DNA from 4 places in the Kitasatospora sp. NPDC048286 genome. Region 4 is predicted to be linked to each of the others. Evidence: riboswitches for the same ligand, from Rfam matches in the RefSeq annotation. Region 4 holds a riboswitch; each other region holds the start of a gene.
The links. A riboswitch is a leader RNA that binds a small molecule or an ion and turns the genes downstream of it on or off. The one in region 4 is predicted to bind cyclic di-AMP.

Region 1 (4,169 bases), on a different contig from region 4:
ACGGGGTGAACGGCGGGGCACCGGTCAGGCGTGCGCTACCGGGAGCACTCGGCCCCCGTGCCCGGAGCGCTCAGCCCCGGGCTCGCCGTACCGATCCGCTGGTCACTCGGCGGAGCGGAAGCGCGGGAAGGCGCCGCGGCCGGCGTACTCGGCGGCGTCGTCGAGGATCTCCTCGATGCGCAGCAGCTGGTTGTACTTGGCGACGCGCTCGGAGCGGGCCGGGGCACCGGTCTTGATCTGGCCGCAGTTGGTGGCGACGGCCAGGTCGGCGATGGTGACGTCCTCGGTCTCGCCGGAGCGGTGCGACATCATGCAGCGGTAGCCGTTGCGCTGGGCCAGCTCGACGGCGTCCAGGGTCTCGGTCAGCGAACCGATCTGGTTCACCTTCACCAGCAGCGCGTTGGCGGTGCCGGTCTCGATGCCGCGGGCCAGGCGGGCCGGGTTGGTGACGAACAGGTCGTCGCCGACCAGCTGGACCTTGTCGCCCAGCTTCTCGGTCATGGCCTTCCAGCCGTCCCAGTCCGACTCGTCCAGCGGGTCCTCGATGGAGACCAGCGGGTAGGCGGCGACCAGCTCGGCGTAGTACTCGATGAGCTCGGCGGCGGTGAGCTCCTTGCCCTCGAAGTGGTAGGCGCCGTCCTCGTAGAACTCGGAGGAGGCGACGTCCAGGGCCAGCGCGACGTCACGGCCGGGCACGTAGCCGGCCTTCTGGATGGCCTCGACGATGAGGTCCAGGGCCTCGCGGTTGGAGTCCAGGTTCGGGGCGAAGCCGCCCTCGTCGCCCAGACCGGTGGACAGGCCGCGCTCCTTCAGCACGCCCTTGAGCGTGTGGTAGACCTCGACGCCCCAGCGGACGGCCTCGGAGAAGGACTCCGCGCCGATCGGGGCGATCATGAACTCCTGGATGTCGACGTTGGAGTCGGCGTGCGACCCACCGTTGAGGATGTTCATCATCGGGACGGGCAGGACGTGCGCGTTCGGGCCGCCCAGGTAGCGGAACAGCGGCAGGTCGCTGGCCTCGGAGGCGGCGTGCGCGACGGCCAGCGAGACGCCCAGGATGGCGTTGGCGCCGAGCGAGGACTTGTCCGGGGTGGCGTCCAGGTCCAGCATGGCCTGGTCGATCAGGCGCTGCTCGGTGGCGTCGTAGCCGACCAGCTCCGGGCCGATCTGCTCGATGACGGCCAGGACGGCCTTCTCGACGCCCTTGCCGAAGTAGCGGTTCTTGTCGCCGTCGCGCAGCTCCAGCGCCTCGAAGGCACCGGTGGAGGCACCCGACGGGACGGCGGCACGACCCGTGCTGCCGTCGTCGAGGCCGACCTCGACCTCGACCGTGGGGTTGCCGCGCGAGTCGAGGATCTCACGGGCTACGACGACATCGATGGACGGCACGAGGCATCTCCTTGCGGAAGCAGGGTCCGGTCTGACGGTGGGTGCTGTCAGCAGGACGATTGCGGAGTCGTTACGACCAGAGCCTAACCGCCCGGGCTCCCGGGGCCACGTCCGCCTCGGTCCCGTCTCAGCGTGTGGCCCCACTACCCACCGGTAGTTCACCTGCTTGTCCCAGCTTGTCCCACCGGAGCGGGCGAATGCGGACGAAGGGGACCGGTAGGACCGGTCCCCTTCGGACGGCGGGCGGAGCGGCACCGGCGTCGGGTCACGACGGGGGTGACGACGGCGTCGGGTGACGGCCGGTGCGACGACGGCGTCGGGTGACGGCCGGTGCGACGGCTCAGCCGAGGTGCAGCACCTGGCCGGGCATGATCAGGTTCGGGTCGCCGCCGACGGTGGCGTGGTTCTGGTCGTACAGCGCGTGCCAGCCGCCGGACACGCCCTGGGCGGCGGCGATGGTCGACAGGGTGTCCCCGGCGCGGACGGTGTAGTCGTGGCCGGCGGCCTGCGGGGCCTGCTGGGCGGCGAGCGGAGCGTACTGCGGCTGGGCGGCGGCCTGGCCGGCGTACTGCTGGTAGACGCTCTGGTGGCTGGTCCAGTACCAGGCGCCGTTGTTCTGGTACCAGAACACCTTGGCGTCGGCGTCCCAGCCGGCCTTGCCGGAGAAGCCCGGGGTCTGCGGCTGCGCCTGCTGCTGCGGGGCGGCCTGCTGGACCGGCTGCGCGGCGGGCTTCTGGACCGGCTTCTGGGCGGCGGGCTGCTGCGCGGCCGGCTTCTCGGCCGGCTTGGCGGCGGGCTTCGGGGTCTGCTGCTTGGGGGCGGACTGCGGCTTGGCGTCCGAGGAGGTGTCGACCACGGCCGCGGCGCCGCCCTTGGTCAGACCCGCCTTCTGGGAGCAGACCGGCCAGGCGCCCGGCCCCTGCGAGGCCAGCACCTTCTCGGCGACCGAGATCTGCTGGGCCTTGCTGGCCTGGTTGGCCTGCGACGCGTAGGCGGTGCCGCCGTACGCCTTCCAGGTGCTGGAGGTGAACTGGAGGCCGCCGTAGAAGCCGTTGCCGGTGTTGATGCCCCAGTTGCCGCCGCTCTCGCACTGGGCGACGGCGTCCCAGGTGGAGGCCGGGGCGGCGGAGGCGCCGGTGGCGGTGAGGAGCGGCATCGCGAGTCCGACGCCGGCCACACCGGCGACGGCGATGGCCTTCTCGGCTTGGGTGCGACGACGGTGACGGCCAGTTCCAACGAACAGCATGAAGAGGTCCCTCTCCGCACGCCTGCGAGGTGAGCTGTCGGGTTCGGACCGGGAGGTGGCCCGGCCGCCGTACGCGGAAACGATTCCGCTCGGGCGGCTTCACCCCAAGCCGTGGGAGACGGCAACAAACCTGGTTCCCCCGCCCCTGCCCAGGGTCTGGTCGGTTTCCCGGGCGCGGCGGGCAGGATTCGGCGTTCCGCGCACGAGGTCCGCAGCTGCGAACTCCAGGGAGAGTAGACAGATCATCAGGACAATCACAAGCTCATATCGTCGATATCACACGACAATTACGGCCCGTGTTCGATCGCCTACCAACGGCGGTGTTATGTCCGGATTGATGGGTGTTCACACCCACGTCGGCGGGCGATCGGCGACGTCCCGTCAGCGTGATCTCAGCAGGTCGGAGGCGTTGGAGAGGCCTGCGAAGGGGTGTACGGAGGGGTATGCGGAGAGCGGCCCTCCGGACTGAATTCCACCGGTAGTTCGCGCAGCCCACGCATGATCAGGCCACCGCGCCAGCGCAGGGCGTCCGGGCTTTCCGCGAGCCGCAGATCGGGCAGCCGGGAAAGCAGCGAGGCCAGCGCCGCACGCCCCTCCAACCGGGCGAGCGGAGCGCCGATGCAGTAGTGGATGCCGTGCCCGAAGCCCAGGTGGGGATTGTCCGCACGGGCCAGGTCCAGGGTGTTCTCGGCGGCGAACCGGGCCGGGTCGCGGTCCGCCGCGGCCAGCACCACCAGCACCGGGTCGCCGACCGGGATGTCCACCCCGCCGATGGTCAGCGGACGGGTCGCGAACCGCCAGGTCGCCAGCTCCACCGGCCCGTCGTAGCGCAGGAGTTCCTCGATCCCGGTCTCCAGCAGCGCGCTCTCCCCGCGCGCCACCGACTCCTGCAGCAGCCGGCGCTGGTCCGGGTTGCGCAGCAGCGCGTACGTGCCGTTGCCGATCAGGTTCACGGTCGTCTCGAAGCCCGCGAACAGGAGGATGAAGGCCATCGCCGCGGCCTCGTTCTCCGTCAGGTGCTCACCGTGGTCACTGGCCCGGATCAGACCGGAGATCAGGTCGTCCCCGAGGTCCGCGCGCTTGCGGTGGATCAGCTCCAGCAGGTACGCCCGCATCCGCTTCACCGCCCGCCCCACGCCGCCGCGCTGGCCGCCGCCTTGCCCCGGCTTCGTGTGTCGCAGCATCATCCCGGCCCAGTCGCGGAAGTCGTCCTGGTCCTCGGCCGGCACCCCGAGCATGTCGCAGATCGCGTAGATGGGGAGCGGGAAGGCGAACTCGTGGATCAGGTCCGCCGAGCCGCGCTGCGCGAAGCCGTCGATCAGCCGGTCGGTGAGCTGCTGCACCCGCGGCTCGAACTCGGCCACCCGGCGCGGCGTGAACGCCTTCGACACCAGGCGGCGCAGCCGGGTGTGGTCCGGCGGGTCGATGTTCAGCAGGTGGGTCATCAGGTCCGCCTGCCGCTCCCCCGGGATGCCCACCCGGCCGGTGCGGTGCGCCTGCTCGCTGTGGTGCGCCGGGTTCTTCGACAGCCGGC
Region 2 (4,169 bases), on a different contig from region 4:
ACCACGGGGATACGGCCGGAGGTACGCCGGAACCCCCGGGGGGAGCGACCAGACTCTCCCCGGGGGCGTGGGTGGTCAGCGTTCGGGCGACAGCTGACAGATGATGAAATCTGTTACCTGTTACCTGTTACCTGTTACCTGTTACCTGTTACCTGTTACCTGTCAGCTGAAGCCCGTCGGCTGTCCGACTGCGCGCCGTACTCAGACCCGGCCGGCGAAGTCCGGGGCCCAGTTGGCGATGCTCTGCTCGCGGACGCCCGAGCTCGGGTTGGCGGCCTCGACGTACTTGCCGTTGCCGACGTAGATCGCGACGTGGTAGACGCCGGAGTCCTTGCCGTTGTTGGACCAGAACAGCAGGTCGCCCGGCTGGAGGCTGTCCAGCGAGACGTGGGTGCTGGCGGCGGCCTGGTCGGCGGCGACGCGCGGGACGGAGACGCCCGCGGCGCGCAGCGCGGCCTGGGTCAGGCCGGAGCAGTCCCAGCCGCCGTTGCCGGTGCCGCCGTAGACGTACGCCTGACCGACCTTCGACTCGGCGAAGGCGACCGCGGCGGCCATGCTGCCGGTGGCGGCCGGAGCCTGGGTCTGGGCCTGCGGCGCGGGCTTGGTGGCCGGCTTGGCGGCCGGGGCCGGGGTCTGCGCGGTCGGCTGGGCGTTCACGGCACCGCCGTTCGCGGACTGGCCGGACTTCTGGGAGCGGTCCGACCCGGTGGAGTCCGAGCCGTTCGCACCGCCGAAGGACAGCTGCTGGCCCGGGTAGATGGTGTCCGGGCCCTCGGTCAGGGTGCCGCGGTTGAGCTCGTACAGCCGCTGCCAGCCGCCCTGCACGTTGTGCTGGTCGGCGATCGAGGACAGCCAGTCGCCCTCGACCACGGTGTAGTCGCCGCCCTGGGCCTGCTGCTGACGCTTCTGGACCCAGTCGCCTCGGTTGCCGGAGGCGGTGGAGCCGGCGGTGGCCTGCGCGCCGTCCTGGGCGGGCGCGGCGGGCTTCGTGGCGGGGGCCTGGGGCTTCGCGGCCGGAGCGGCCGGCTTGGCGCTCTGGACGGGCGCGGCGGGCTTGGAAGCGGTCGAGCCCGTGGTCGAGCCCGCCGAGGTGTCGACGGCGGCCGGGGTGCCGCCCTTGGTCAGGCCGGCCTTGACGGAGCAGACGGGCCAGGCACCCGGGCCCTGCGAGGCGAGGACCTTCTCGGCGATCGCGATCTGCTGGTCCTTGGTGGCCAGGTCGGCGCGCGCCGCGTAGGCGGTGCCGCCGAAGGCGGACCAGGTGCTGGAGGTGAACTGGAGGCCGCCGTAGAAGCCGTTGCCGGTGTTGATGCTCCAGTTGCCGCCGCTCTCGCACTGGGCGACCTTGTCCCAGGTGGCGACGGAGGCGGCCGAGGCGGTGCCCGAGGTGAGGCAGGGGACGGTGAGGCCGACGCCCGCGACGCCGAGGGCGGCGATCACGCGGCGGGTGCGGCTGGGCAGGCTGGTGCCGTTGGTGGGCAGCATGAAGACGGAGTCCTCTCCCACGCCTGCGAGGTGAGCTGTCGGATTCGGGCTGGAGTTGCCCGGCCGCGCTGGTGGGCGCGGCTTCACCCCTAGCCCTGGACCGTTCCGGAGACCGGTCCGGGGCGACTTACCTGTGGGTCCCCCGCTCCTGCCGTGGTGCGTTTTCGCGCTGCCAGGACATCCGACGGCAGGACTCGGCGTCGCGGATGAACCGGGTTCGTGTGGTCACGAACGGGGAGCACGTTAATCAGACTCAAGTTCAAACTGCAAACCACTGTGATGTGCATCACGGTTTAGTGGGAACTGCCAAAATTGCTGCCACCCATGATCGCAAATGATCGTTTTCGGGCAATGTCGTTGCTGAAGTCGACAACTGGCTTCACCTCAGGGCTGACGTGACGGCGCGTCGAGTCGCGGAGTCGGCGCACCCTGACGGTGGGGGAGTGGTCACGATTCGAACGCCTGGGCCCGCGCTCCCTATTCCGTTTCAAATACCGCCAGAACGGACATTCCGCGCCATTTTCGCGTCATTGTCGTCCGCATCCCGGCGGGAGGGTGGCACGGGAGGGGCGACCCGGGAGGGACGACGCTCGGGCGGTGGGAGTGGGAGGGGTAAAGCGAAGGGCCCGGAACGCAAGCCGTTCCGGGCCCTTCGGAGCGCGCCGAGCGGCGCGCGGAGTCGACTACTGCCCGGCGGGCGCCTCGGCGGCCGCGTGGGCGCCGCGAGCACCCTCCACGACCCCCTCGGCCTCGGCGGCGGCCGCCGCCTCCGCCTCGGCCCGCGCCAGGTCCTCCGGGGACGGCGTGGGCAGCGCGGCCAGGTACGTGGAGGCGATCAGCTGGCCGACCGACGGGTACGAGCCCAGCGGCGCGGCCGACGGGCAGCCGGTCTCCTCGGCGGCGGTGGCGAGCAGCTCGGAGTCCGCCTCCGGGCCGATCACCAGCGGGGCCAGCGCCGGGCGCTGCGAGCCGGTCTCCCTGAGGTGGTTGACGGCCGCGGCCACCGAGCCGGGCACGTCGAGCGCGGCGGCGACGACCGGCACGGCCAGTCGGGCGGCCAGCAGCACGCCGGTGATGCCGGCCGCCGCGGCGGCGTCCTCGCCGCCGACGGTGGTCAGCACCACGCCGTCCGCGGCGGTCGCGATGGCGAACAGCCGGGCGCGGTCGGCCCGGGCCAGCCCGGCCTCGGACAGCCGGACGTGCACGGCCTCGGCCAGCAGCGGGTGCGGGCCCAGCGGGTCGGTGACGGGTGCGCCGTACTCGGCGGCGAGCGCGTGAAGCTCGGTCAGGAAGGTGTGCGGGCCGGGCACCAGCGGCACCAGGACGGGCATCGGCAGCCCGGCCTCGGCGGCCAGGGTCAGCAGCTCGGCCACGGTGCGGTCCTCGCCGTCCGCGCCCTCGGTGCCGTCACCCGGGAGGTAGCCGACCGCGGTCTGGACGCCGTTCTGCTCGGTGCGGACGATCGAGAGCAGCTCCTCGACGACCGAGCGGGACTCGGGCCCGGCGGTCGCGGGCACGGCGAGCACCAGGGCCGGGGCGCCGGCCGGGATCTCGGGGCGCTCGGGACGACGGTGGCGCCCCCGCGCACGGGAGCCTGGAGTGCGGACGGGCAGTGGCGCGCCCGGGATGGCTGCGGTGCTCATGCCGGAGATCGTAGGACATCTGCCCGTCAGGCTTGCAGTCGGCTGCCGTGCGGGATTCACGTGAGCGCCGTGCGGACCCGGTGCGTCCTCGGCGTCGGTCCGGGCGCTTTGCCTACAATCCGGACATTCTTCGCCCAACCCCCGCATGGTCGCCCGTGGTTGTCTCGACGTGATCCGAGGGGCGGGCGTTGCACCCGGGGCGCGTGAGATGTCTCACAGCATGAGGGTGGTTTGACTGAGGGTCACGGGCATGCGACTCCCGGCATTCGAAGATCAACATTCGGCGGGGAGGTGCTCACGGCCGGTTATCGCAAACTCGGCGATTCCATCGGCTATGTCCGTTTACGTACCGTCAGGAGAAGGGTCCGTGAAGAGTTCGCGCCTGCGGATAAAAGGCCTCGTGCACCTGCAATGTCTCGTGCTGATGCACGTGCACTGCAGCTATCATCGCGTCAAGTGAGGCGTTGTGCCGGACCGGTACGGGGCCGGTCCGTTCGTTTCGGCGGTGCCGGGGGCGCCGCGCTGGACGACAACTCCGGAGCTCTTCGGGAGACTTCTATGCACGACTCGCAGGACACGCACGGTTCGTACGACACCTACAACGGGATGGCCGCCGCCGATCTCCAGGGGGTGGTCTGGCAAAAGAGCCTGCACAGCAACTCCCAGGGCAACTGCGTCGAGTTCGCGGCCCTGCCGGGCGGCGACGTGGCGATGCGCAACTCGCGCTTCCCGGACGGACCGGCCCTCATCTACACCCGGGCCGAGATCGCCGCCCTGCTGCTGGGGGCGAAGGACGGGGAGTTCGACCACCTGGCGGTCTGACCGGCCGCCGTGCTCCACCATCGGGGGGCCGTCGTGGGTGCCGACACCACGACGGCCTTTGTCTTTTCCTTGCTCCGGACGACCCCTTCTTCGGACGACCTCCGCTACGGAGGCCTCGTCCGGCGGCGTCCCAAGGAGCCGTGCGGCCGTCCCGCCGCCCTGGGCCGCTCGCGGGCCGACGGCACCGGAAGGTCTCGGCGGGGCCTGGTGGAAGGGCCC
Region 3 (4,169 bases), on a different contig from region 4:
GGCGTACGCGTGGTAGGCGCGCAGCACGGCGGAGACGGCGTCGTCCCCGCTGCGTCCGACGGCCGCCTCGGCCAGCCGGTCGGCCAGTTCCCCGGTGACCCGGACGGCGATCAGCCGCCGCAGTTCGGCGAGGCCGCCGCTGACGTGCTTGTACAGCGAGGGGGTGGCGACCCCGGCCCGGGCGGCGACGGAGGCCAGGGTGAGGGCCTCGGCGCCCTGCTCGTCGATGAGGGCGAGGGCGTGGTCGACGACCTGGTCGGGGGTCAGTCCTACGCGGGGCATGGGCTCGGGCTCTCCGTACGGGTCGAAGTCGGGTGACGTCGGGCGCTGCCGGGCGGGTGCCGGTGACGTCGGCGGGTCGGGCAGGGTCAGGGGTGGGCAGGGGTCGGCGGCGGCGGCGCTCAGCCGAGTTCGGCGAGGAACGACAGCAGGGCGTCCGCGGTGGCCGCCGGGTTGTCGGCCATCGGGTAGTGCCCGGACCCCTCGATCATCGCCTTCCGCGCGCCGAGCGCGGCGGCCTGCCGGTCGGCGACGAGCTCCGGCTTCGGGAAGTCGGGGTCCTTGCCGCCCATGACCACCAGCGCCGGGCACCGCACCGCGGCCGTCCAGCCGACCGGCGCCGAGTCGCCGTGGACGTACCCGCGGGTGGCGGTCTTCCGTCCCGGGGTGCGCAGCGCGGCGACCAGCCCGTCCACGTACGCGTCGAAGTCGGCGGGCTTGGCGCCGGGGAAGGCCATCCGGCGCAGGTAGAAGCCCCAGGAGGCCGGCCAGTGGACGAGGGCGGTGCCCATCAGGGCCATGACGCCGCGCATCAGGGCGCCCGGCGGCGGGCTCTCGACGAAGGCGTCGATCAGGACGATCCCGGCGACCCGCTCGGGCGCGTCCCCGGCGGCCTTCACGACCGTCGCCCCGGTGTACGAGTTGCCGGCGAGGACGGCGCGCTCGATGCCGAGGTGGTCGAGCAGGGCGAGGACGTCGTCGGCGATGGCGGCCGGGCCGTAGTCGTCCCAGCTGATCGAGGATTCGCCGAAGCCCCGCAGGTCCATGGTGACGACCCGGTGGCCGGCGGCGACCAGCAGCGGGCGCAGGTGCCGGTACGCGGCCCGGCTGTCGAGCATGCCCGGGAGCAGGACGACGGGGGTGCCGTCGCCCTGCCGGGTGTCGTCGAAGGCGATCCGGCCGCCGGGAACGGTCAGGTACTGGGTGCTCGGGGTGATGGTGCCGTTCACGGGGTCCTCCTCGGGCCGCGGGTGCGGGGCATCGGCGGTACTGCCGATAGCCATAAAGCTAAGGCTAATAGCCTTAGCCGTCAAGCGGTCGGCGGGCCGGGGGAAACGGGCCAGGGGAAGGGGGCGTGGTCGGACGGGTGCGGTCAGACCCCTTCCACCTTGAACGGGTCGTGCTCGCTGAGCAGCTTCTCCAGCCGGGCCTGGTCCACCCGGGTGACCATCTCGCTGGACTCCTGCCGGTCCCGGACCACCTTCGCCAGCGTGAACGCGGAGGTGACGGTGTAGAGGAGGCCGATCCCGAGGAAGGCCCGGGTCCACCCGCCGACCGGCAGGTAGGCGATCCCGGCGGCGAGGGCGATGCCCGACAGGGCGAAGGAGAGGATGGCCTGGATGTGGTACGCGGCCGTGGTGTGGGTCTGCATCGGTGCGCTCATGGCGTCAGGATGCGGCCGCCCGGCCGGGCCGCACATGAGTAGGGGTACTCAGATGGGGCCGTGCGTGAGGGGCCGTTCGTTGACGTCCGTTCACCTGCCATCGGGCGGCCCGAAACGGATGGCTTGGAATCAGAGCCTCCTAGGATTAACGTTTGATAACGCAGCGCGGTTGTCAACGCCGTACCCAGACGGCACCGTGCGCCGTCGCCTAATCCCGCCGACCCGCCCCCGGGCAGGTCAGGGAGCCGGGGAACCATGTTCCTTGGGGTGAATCGGCGGGGCTCCGGCCCGGCCGTAGGAGACCTTCCTGCTCCGAACCCGTCAGCTAACCCGGTAGGCGCGAAGGAAGGAAAGGAGCGCGCCTCCGTGGCGTCGACGCACACCCCGGCACACCCGGCCGGCCCCGCAGCCGGTACCCAGCTCCTCGACCACCCCGGCCCGGACGGCCCCGAGGCCTTCGGCCCGGAGGCGTTCGCCGCGGAGGCCGACACCAACCGCCACCGGATGCCGCGTCAGACCCGCGGGGCCTCCCCGCTGCTCGGCGTCACCGCCGTAGCCGCCACGCTGGGCGCCACCGGCTTCGCCTCGGCGACCCCGGCCGCCGCCCCCGCCGTCGAGGTCCCGGACGAGACCCCGGTCGCCCTCGCCGCCGACCCCGGCCTCGCGCTCGCCGCCCGCATCCAGCACCAGGCCGACAGCCAGCGCACCGCCGCCGAGGAGACCGCCCGGCTGCAGGCCGCCCAGGAGGCGGAGGCCAAGGCCGCCGCCAAGGAGGCCGAGGCCAAGCGCGCCGCCGAGGAGGCCGAGCGGGCCAAGGCCGCCGCCCTCACCCTCCCGGTGGACGACTACCGGCTCTCCGCCCACTACGGCCAGAGCGCCCGCTACTGGGCCAACCTGCACACCGGCCTGGACTTCGCCGCCGACACCGGCACCCCCGTCCACGCGCTCGGCCAGGGCACCATCACCTCGGCCGGCTGGGCCGGCTCGTACGGCTACCGGATCGTCGAGACCCTGCCCGACGGCACCGAGATCTGGTACTGCCACCTCTCCTCGATCACCAAGGGCTCCGGCAACGTCGCCGCCGGCCAGCAGATCGGCAAGGTCGGCGCGACCGGCAACGTCACCGGCCCCCACCTGCACATGGAGGTCCGCCCCGGCGGCGGCGCCCCGGTCGACCCGGAGCCCTGGCTCCAGCAGCGCGGCCTCAACCCCTGACACCCGCGCACCGACGCACCCGCGGGAGGCCCCCGGGCCGGGGGCCTCCCGCGCCGCGTCTCACTCCTCGACGGGCAGCTGCGCCAGGTACGCGTCGATCTCCTCCGGGCCCGGCTCCGGCGCCAGCTCCGGGAACTCCGTCACCAGCAGCCGCGGCAGCCCCGGCACCGTCCAGTCGCCGAACAGGTCGAGCGCCGCGTCCACCGCCGCCTCCTCGAACCTCCCGAAGTCCCCGGTCAGCTCGTCCGGCATCGGCCGTCCCAGCGCGGTCAGCTGCGCCAGGTTGCGGTAGCTGCGCCGCATCAGGCCCTGCTCCAGCAGCCGACGCGCGCCGTCCGTGGCCATGCCCACCGAGAGCACCCGGGCCGGGCCCCAGCCCCGCTCGTCCGGCTCGTCCAGCCAGCCGGCCGACGCCAGCGCCTCGAACGCCGCCAGCCGCTCCTCCTCGGTGAACTCCCCGAAGCCGGCCAGCCACTCCCGCACCGCCTCCGGGTCCGTGACGTCCGCCCCGTGCGCGTGCAGCAGCAGCGCGTACAGCCGGGGCCAGGTCACCAGGTCGGCGCGGCGCAGCAGCCCGGTCGCGACCTCGCCCTGCCACTCGGCCTCCTCGTGCAGCCGCTCCTGGCGCTTGGCGTTCAGCCGGCGGGCCGCCCGCTGGTGGTCGACCAGCAGCCGGACGGCGTCGCCGTAGGCGAGCGGGTCCTCCTCGGGCGCGGGTTGGACGTACAGGTGGAGCCGCTCGTGGAGCAGGTGCTCCACCGCGTCGGAGGTCAGTTCGGGCCAGCCGTCGTGCATCCTGCCCTCGCCCAGCTCCAGCAGCGCCAGCACCGCGCGCAGCGGCCCCTCGGCCACCGGCGCGCGGCCCTGCTCGGCCGCCCAGGCGAGCAGGTCGGCGGCCTTGGTGCGCGGGGCGAGCCGCAGGTCTTCGTCGTTCATAGTCCGAACGGTAGCCGCCGGGCGGGGATAGGGTCGGCAGCCATGGTCCCCGTACGACTCACCGGCCCGCGACTGGCCGTCCGCGAGTACCACCACACCGAGGGCGACGTGGACGCGCTGCACGCGCTGTTCGGCGACCCGGAGGTCACCCGGTACCTGCCCTTCGGGCCGAGCGACCGGGAGGACTGCGCCGACCAGGTCGAGCTCTACCTGGAGGAGGCGATGGCCGAGGAGCGGGACACCTACCGGCTCGCCGTCACCAGGCTCGCCGACGCCGAGGAGCCGGACGACGCGACGCCGATCGGGCAGGCCTCGCTCACCCTCGAAGGGCACCGCGCCGCCTGGCTCGGGTGCG
Region 4 (4,169 bases):
ACCAGGTAGCCCTCCGGGTCGGGCGAGAGGAACAGCTGGGCGGTCTGGGCCATCCCGCCGCCGCGGTACTCGGCCCCGGCCACCGTCGCCAGGTCGCCGCGCAGCTCGTTGAGCTGGTCCTGGGCGATGGCGATCTCGCCCTGGAGGATCGTGGTCTCGCCCTGGAGCCGCCGCTGGGCCTCCTGCGCCGCGTTGGCCTTCTCGGAGGCCTGCTCGGCCTCGTCGTACAGCTGCTCGACCTGCGTCCTGACGTCCTGACGGTCGCCCGGGTCCGGGCTGTCCGGCGCGGCCTGGGCGCGGCCTCCGGCGGCCACGCCCAGCGCGGTGGCGGCGGCCGCGGTCAGCACCAGCGCCCGGGTGAGCAGTTGGGAACGGCGGTGCACGGGCATGGCGGCAGCGGCTCCAATCCTGCGGCGCGGCCCCGCCGCCGCACCGGGACGGGCGGCCGTCGAGCGGGAGTCCGGTGGCAGACGTTAGCGAGTCCGGGCAAGCGAGTCCAAACCCCTCCCAACCCGAATATTCGACCCCTAATCGGACATCAGCTCGATCCGCCGGAAAAGCCGCAGGCCCGGCCTTCCCTGGGGAAGGCCGGGCCCGGAGGCGTCCGAGCGGGGATCAGACCCGCACGATGGAGGCCAGCGGCATGTTGCCGACCGCCTCGTAGCGCACCGACGCACCCGGCTTGGGAGCGTGCAGCACCTGGCCGTTGCCGGCGTAGATGCCGACGTGGTGGGCGTCGCTGTAGAAGATCAGCAGGTCGCCGGGCTGGGCCTGGGAGATGTCCGAGCCGATCCGGGTGCCGGCCCCGGCCTGCGCCTGCGAGGTGCGCGGCAGCGACACCCCGGCCTGGTTGAACGCCCAGACCATCAGGCCGGAGCAGTCGAAGGAGCCCGGGCCGGTGGCGCCCCAGACGTACGGGCTGCCGACCTTGGACGCGGCGTACGAGAGGGCGGCGGCACCGCGCGAGCTGCCCGCGGCCACCTTCACCGGAGCGGCGGTCGAGCCGGTCGCCAGGTTGCCGCGGCTGTTGTCGCGCGAGGCGCGGTCGGCCTGCTGCTGCGCCTGGGCGGCGTCGGCCTTGGCCTTGGCGTCGGCCGCGGCCTTCTCCTCGGCCTGGCGCAGCGCCTGGCGGTCCTGCTCGGTCAGGGTGTTGAGCAGGTCCTGGGCCGCCTTCAGCTTGCCCTGGACCTCGTCCTTGGAGGCCTTCAGCTGCTGGGTGGTCGACTCCAGCTCGGCGAGCTTGCCCTGGGCCTCGTTGCGGTCCTGGTCGAGCTTGCGCTGCTGCTCCTGGAGCTCCTTCAGCTGACCCTTCTGGGTGCTGCCGGCCTGGTTCAGCGTGCCGGCCTGGCTGAGGAAGTTGTCCGGGCTGGAGGAGAACATCAGCTGGACGGTCGGGGATATGCCCCCGTTGCGGTACTGCTCGCCGGCGATCTCGGCGAGGCCGCCCTGGAGCTCGGTGACCTGGGCCTGCTGACGGGCCACCTGGTCCTGCAGGCCGGAGACCTGCTTCTCCAGCTCCTGCTGCTTGGCCTGGGCGGCGTTGTAGTTCTCGGTCGCGACCTCGGCCTGCTCGTTGAGCTGGTCGACCTGCCCCTTGACCTGTTCCTTGGTCGGCTGCGGGTCCGCGTGGGCACCCTGCGCGGAGAGGACGACGGCCGCCGCGGCGACACCCGTCAGGATCGAGACGCGGGCGCGACCGGCGGGCTTGGGACGACGATGGGACGCCACGAAGGCGGACTCCTTCTTCCTACATCCGCCTACCGGGTGAGCTGACGGGTTCGGGCCGGAAGCATGCCCTACGACGCCTCACGGCCGTTCCACCGGCCGACCTGGCGCCGATTCACCCCGGAGGAACGTGGTTCCCCGGCTCCGCTCCGCAGCGCCCCCGAATACTGGGCTCCCCTGTCGGGCAGTCGCTTCGACCTGCCCCGCTGCCTCGCGAACTCGGCGGTAACCACCGCCGCCACCCTGGCTGGGCGATCGACAGTGCGGTGGTTCGGAGCATGACCCTAGTAACTGAACCGTGATCCGTTCAAATCCTTGTCAGAAAAAAGACAGAAGATTACCCAAGTTCTTTTGTGAAAATGACCGATGGTGACCACAGGCACACACAAGGCTGATCGGTTCTCAGCATGTGGTCAGGAAAGGGCGGGAAAGCCGAACGCCACCCCCACGGCGAGGGTGGCGCTTTTCACAGGCCCCCGAGGAGCCCCGCGGGCGTGTCGGGCCGTCAGACCCGGCGGATGGTGTTGATCGGCATCGCGTCGGCCTTCATCACCTTCACCACGTCACCGGTGTGCGGCGCGTGGACCACCATGCCGTTGCCGATGTACATCCCGACGTGGTGCATGTCGGAGCCGTAGATCACCAGGTCGCCGGGCTGGGCCTGGTCCAGCGAGGGCACCCGGGTGCCGTAGTGGCCCTGCTCCTGCGAGGTGCGCGGCAGCGAGACGCCCGCCTGCCCGTACGACCAGACCATCAGGCCCGAGCAGTCGAAGGTGGTCGAGCCGGTGGCGCCCCACACGTACGGCGAGCCCTGCTTGCTCATCGCCTTGGCCATCGCCACGGCCGCGTAGCCGCTGGCCGGCGGCAGGCTGCCGAGGTCGACCCGCTCGCTGCCGCGCGAGGCGCGGTCGTCCTGCGCCTGCTGGGCCTTCAGCGCGGCGCGGTCGGCGGCGCTGAGCGAGTTCAGCAGGTCCTGGGCGGCCTTCAGCTTGGTGTTGACGTCCGCCTTGGCCTGGTTGAGGTCCTTGGTGGTGGTGTCCAGCGAGGCGAGCACGGCGGCCGCCTCGGCCTTCTCCTGGTCCAGCCGGCGCTGCTGCTCCAGCAGCCCCTTGAGCGCCTCGGCCTGGCTGGTGCTGGCCTGCTGGACGGTCGAGGCCTTCTCCAGGTAACCGGACGGGTCGGAGGAGAGCATCAGCTGGACGGACGGGTCGATGCCGCCGGAGCGGTACTGATCCCCCGCCACCTCGGCCAGGCCGCCCTGGAGCTGGGTCATCTGCTCCTGGCTGCGGGCCACCTGGTCCTGCAGCTGGTCGGCCTGCTTGCGCAGCTGGTCGGCCCGCTCCTTGGCGCCGTTGTACTTCTCCGCCGCCTGCTCCTGCTCCTCCTGGAGCTGGTCGATCTGCGCCTTGACGTCCGCCTTGTTCGGCTGCGGCGCGGCGTGCGCGGCCACCTGGGCGGAGAGGGCGACCGCGGTCGCAGCGGCAGCGGTGAGCACGGAGATCCGCGCGCGGCTCGGCTGCTTGGGACGGCGGTGGGAGGCCAAGGGACCGGCTCCTTCTTCCAGCGGACTCACCTGATGGGATGAGATTCCCGAAAATAGGTTTGACGCCAGACCCTAGTGAAGATCTATCCGTTTTGCCACTCCCCCGATGGCATGAACTCGGCCACCCCACACTGACTCCACAGCCCCCTCACAAAGCCCCGGGACCACCCCTGACCAGGAATCACACGGAATCGGCCGAGGTCAGGGCCGGGCCAGCCGGTTCAACAGCAGCACCGACGCCACGGGGCGCGCGCCCGCCTTCCGCACGCCCTCCGCGACCTCCCGGTCGGTGGACACCACCACCACCGGACGACCCTGCGGCTCGGCCCGCACCAGACGGCGGATCAGCTCGTCGGCCGTCTCCCCGGTCCGACTGAACCGCACCCGGACCCCGCGCGGTGGCGCCATGATCACCGGGACGTCCAGATCCTGCCCGTCGAACACGCAGGTGACCTCCGCCTGGGTGCGCTGGGCCAGCATCGCCAGCCCGCCCAGCAGCCGGATCCGCTGCTGCTCCAGCGGCAGCGCCGGATAGCCGGTCTTGGTCACGTTGTAGCCGTCCACCACCAGGTGCACCTGGGGGATCGCCAGCAGCTGGTCCAGCAGCGCCGGATCGTCCTCGGCCAGCCCGCGCCGGGCCACGTCGTGCGGCGAGGCCGCCCCCGGCACCACCGCCTCCACCAGGTCCGCCGGGCGGATCTGGGAGACCGGCAGCGCCAGCTCCCGCTGCAGACCCTGGGCCGACTGCAGCACGGTGTCCAGCAGCAGCCGCAGCCGCATGTCCTCGACGCTGCGCCCCTCGCGGGCCGACCGGCGGCCCTGCTCGGCCGCGGTCTCCAGTTCGGAGAGCCGGTGCCGGAGCCTGCGCGCCTCGGTCTCGGCAGCGCCGCGCTCGGCCGCG

Region 1: it holds a riboswitch for cyclic di-AMP, as region 4 does, so the genes downstream of both, ACGF13_RS14905 (transglycosylase family protein) here and ACGF13_RS06070 (NlpC/P60 family protein) in region 4, are expected to answer to the same signal.
Region 2: it holds a riboswitch for cyclic di-AMP, as region 4 does, so the genes downstream of both, ACGF13_RS18195 (transglycosylase family protein) here and ACGF13_RS06070 (NlpC/P60 family protein) in region 4, are expected to answer to the same signal.
Region 3: it holds a riboswitch for cyclic di-AMP, as region 4 does, so the genes downstream of both, ACGF13_RS31935 (M23 family metallopeptidase) here and ACGF13_RS06070 (NlpC/P60 family protein) in region 4, are expected to answer to the same signal.

The regions. Positions count from the first base shown of each region.
Region 1 is NZ_JBICZE010000005.1:527,043-531,211, forward strand. It holds gene eno (phosphopyruvate hydratase) at 103-1,389, opposite strand; gene ACGF13_RS14905 (transglycosylase family protein) at 1,730-2,635, opposite strand; cyclic di-AMP (ydaO/yuaA leader) riboswitch at 2,641-2,807, opposite strand; gene ACGF13_RS14910 (cytochrome P450) at 3,028-4,169, opposite strand, start outside.
Region 2 is NZ_JBICZE010000006.1:609,789-613,957, forward strand. It holds gene ACGF13_RS18195 (transglycosylase family protein) at 202-1,506, opposite strand; cyclic di-AMP (ydaO/yuaA leader) riboswitch at 1,493-1,654, opposite strand; gene ACGF13_RS18200 (sirohydrochlorin chelatase) at 2,169-3,128, opposite strand; gene ACGF13_RS18205 (DUF397 domain-containing protein) at 3,687-3,950, shown strand.
Region 3 is NZ_JBICZE010000015.1:216,425-220,593, forward strand. It holds gene ACGF13_RS31920 (TetR/AcrR family transcriptional regulator) at 1-282, opposite strand, end outside; gene ACGF13_RS31925 (alpha/beta fold hydrolase) at 402-1,229, opposite strand; gene ACGF13_RS31930 (YiaA/YiaB family inner membrane protein) at 1,373-1,663, opposite strand; cyclic di-AMP (ydaO/yuaA leader) riboswitch at 1,859-2,017, shown strand; gene ACGF13_RS31935 (M23 family metallopeptidase) at 2,030-2,878, shown strand; gene ACGF13_RS31940 (hypothetical protein) at 2,939-3,814, opposite strand; gene ACGF13_RS31945 (GNAT family N-acetyltransferase) at 3,857-4,169, shown strand, end outside.
Region 4 is NZ_JBICZE010000002.1:388,167-392,335, forward strand. It holds gene ACGF13_RS06065 (NlpC/P60 family protein) at 1-389, opposite strand, end outside; gene ACGF13_RS06070 (NlpC/P60 family protein) at 616-1,728, opposite strand; cyclic di-AMP (ydaO/yuaA leader) riboswitch at 1,739-1,892, opposite strand; gene ACGF13_RS06075 (NlpC/P60 family protein) at 2,231-3,268, opposite strand; gene ACGF13_RS06080 (NYN domain-containing protein) at 3,470-4,169, opposite strand, start outside.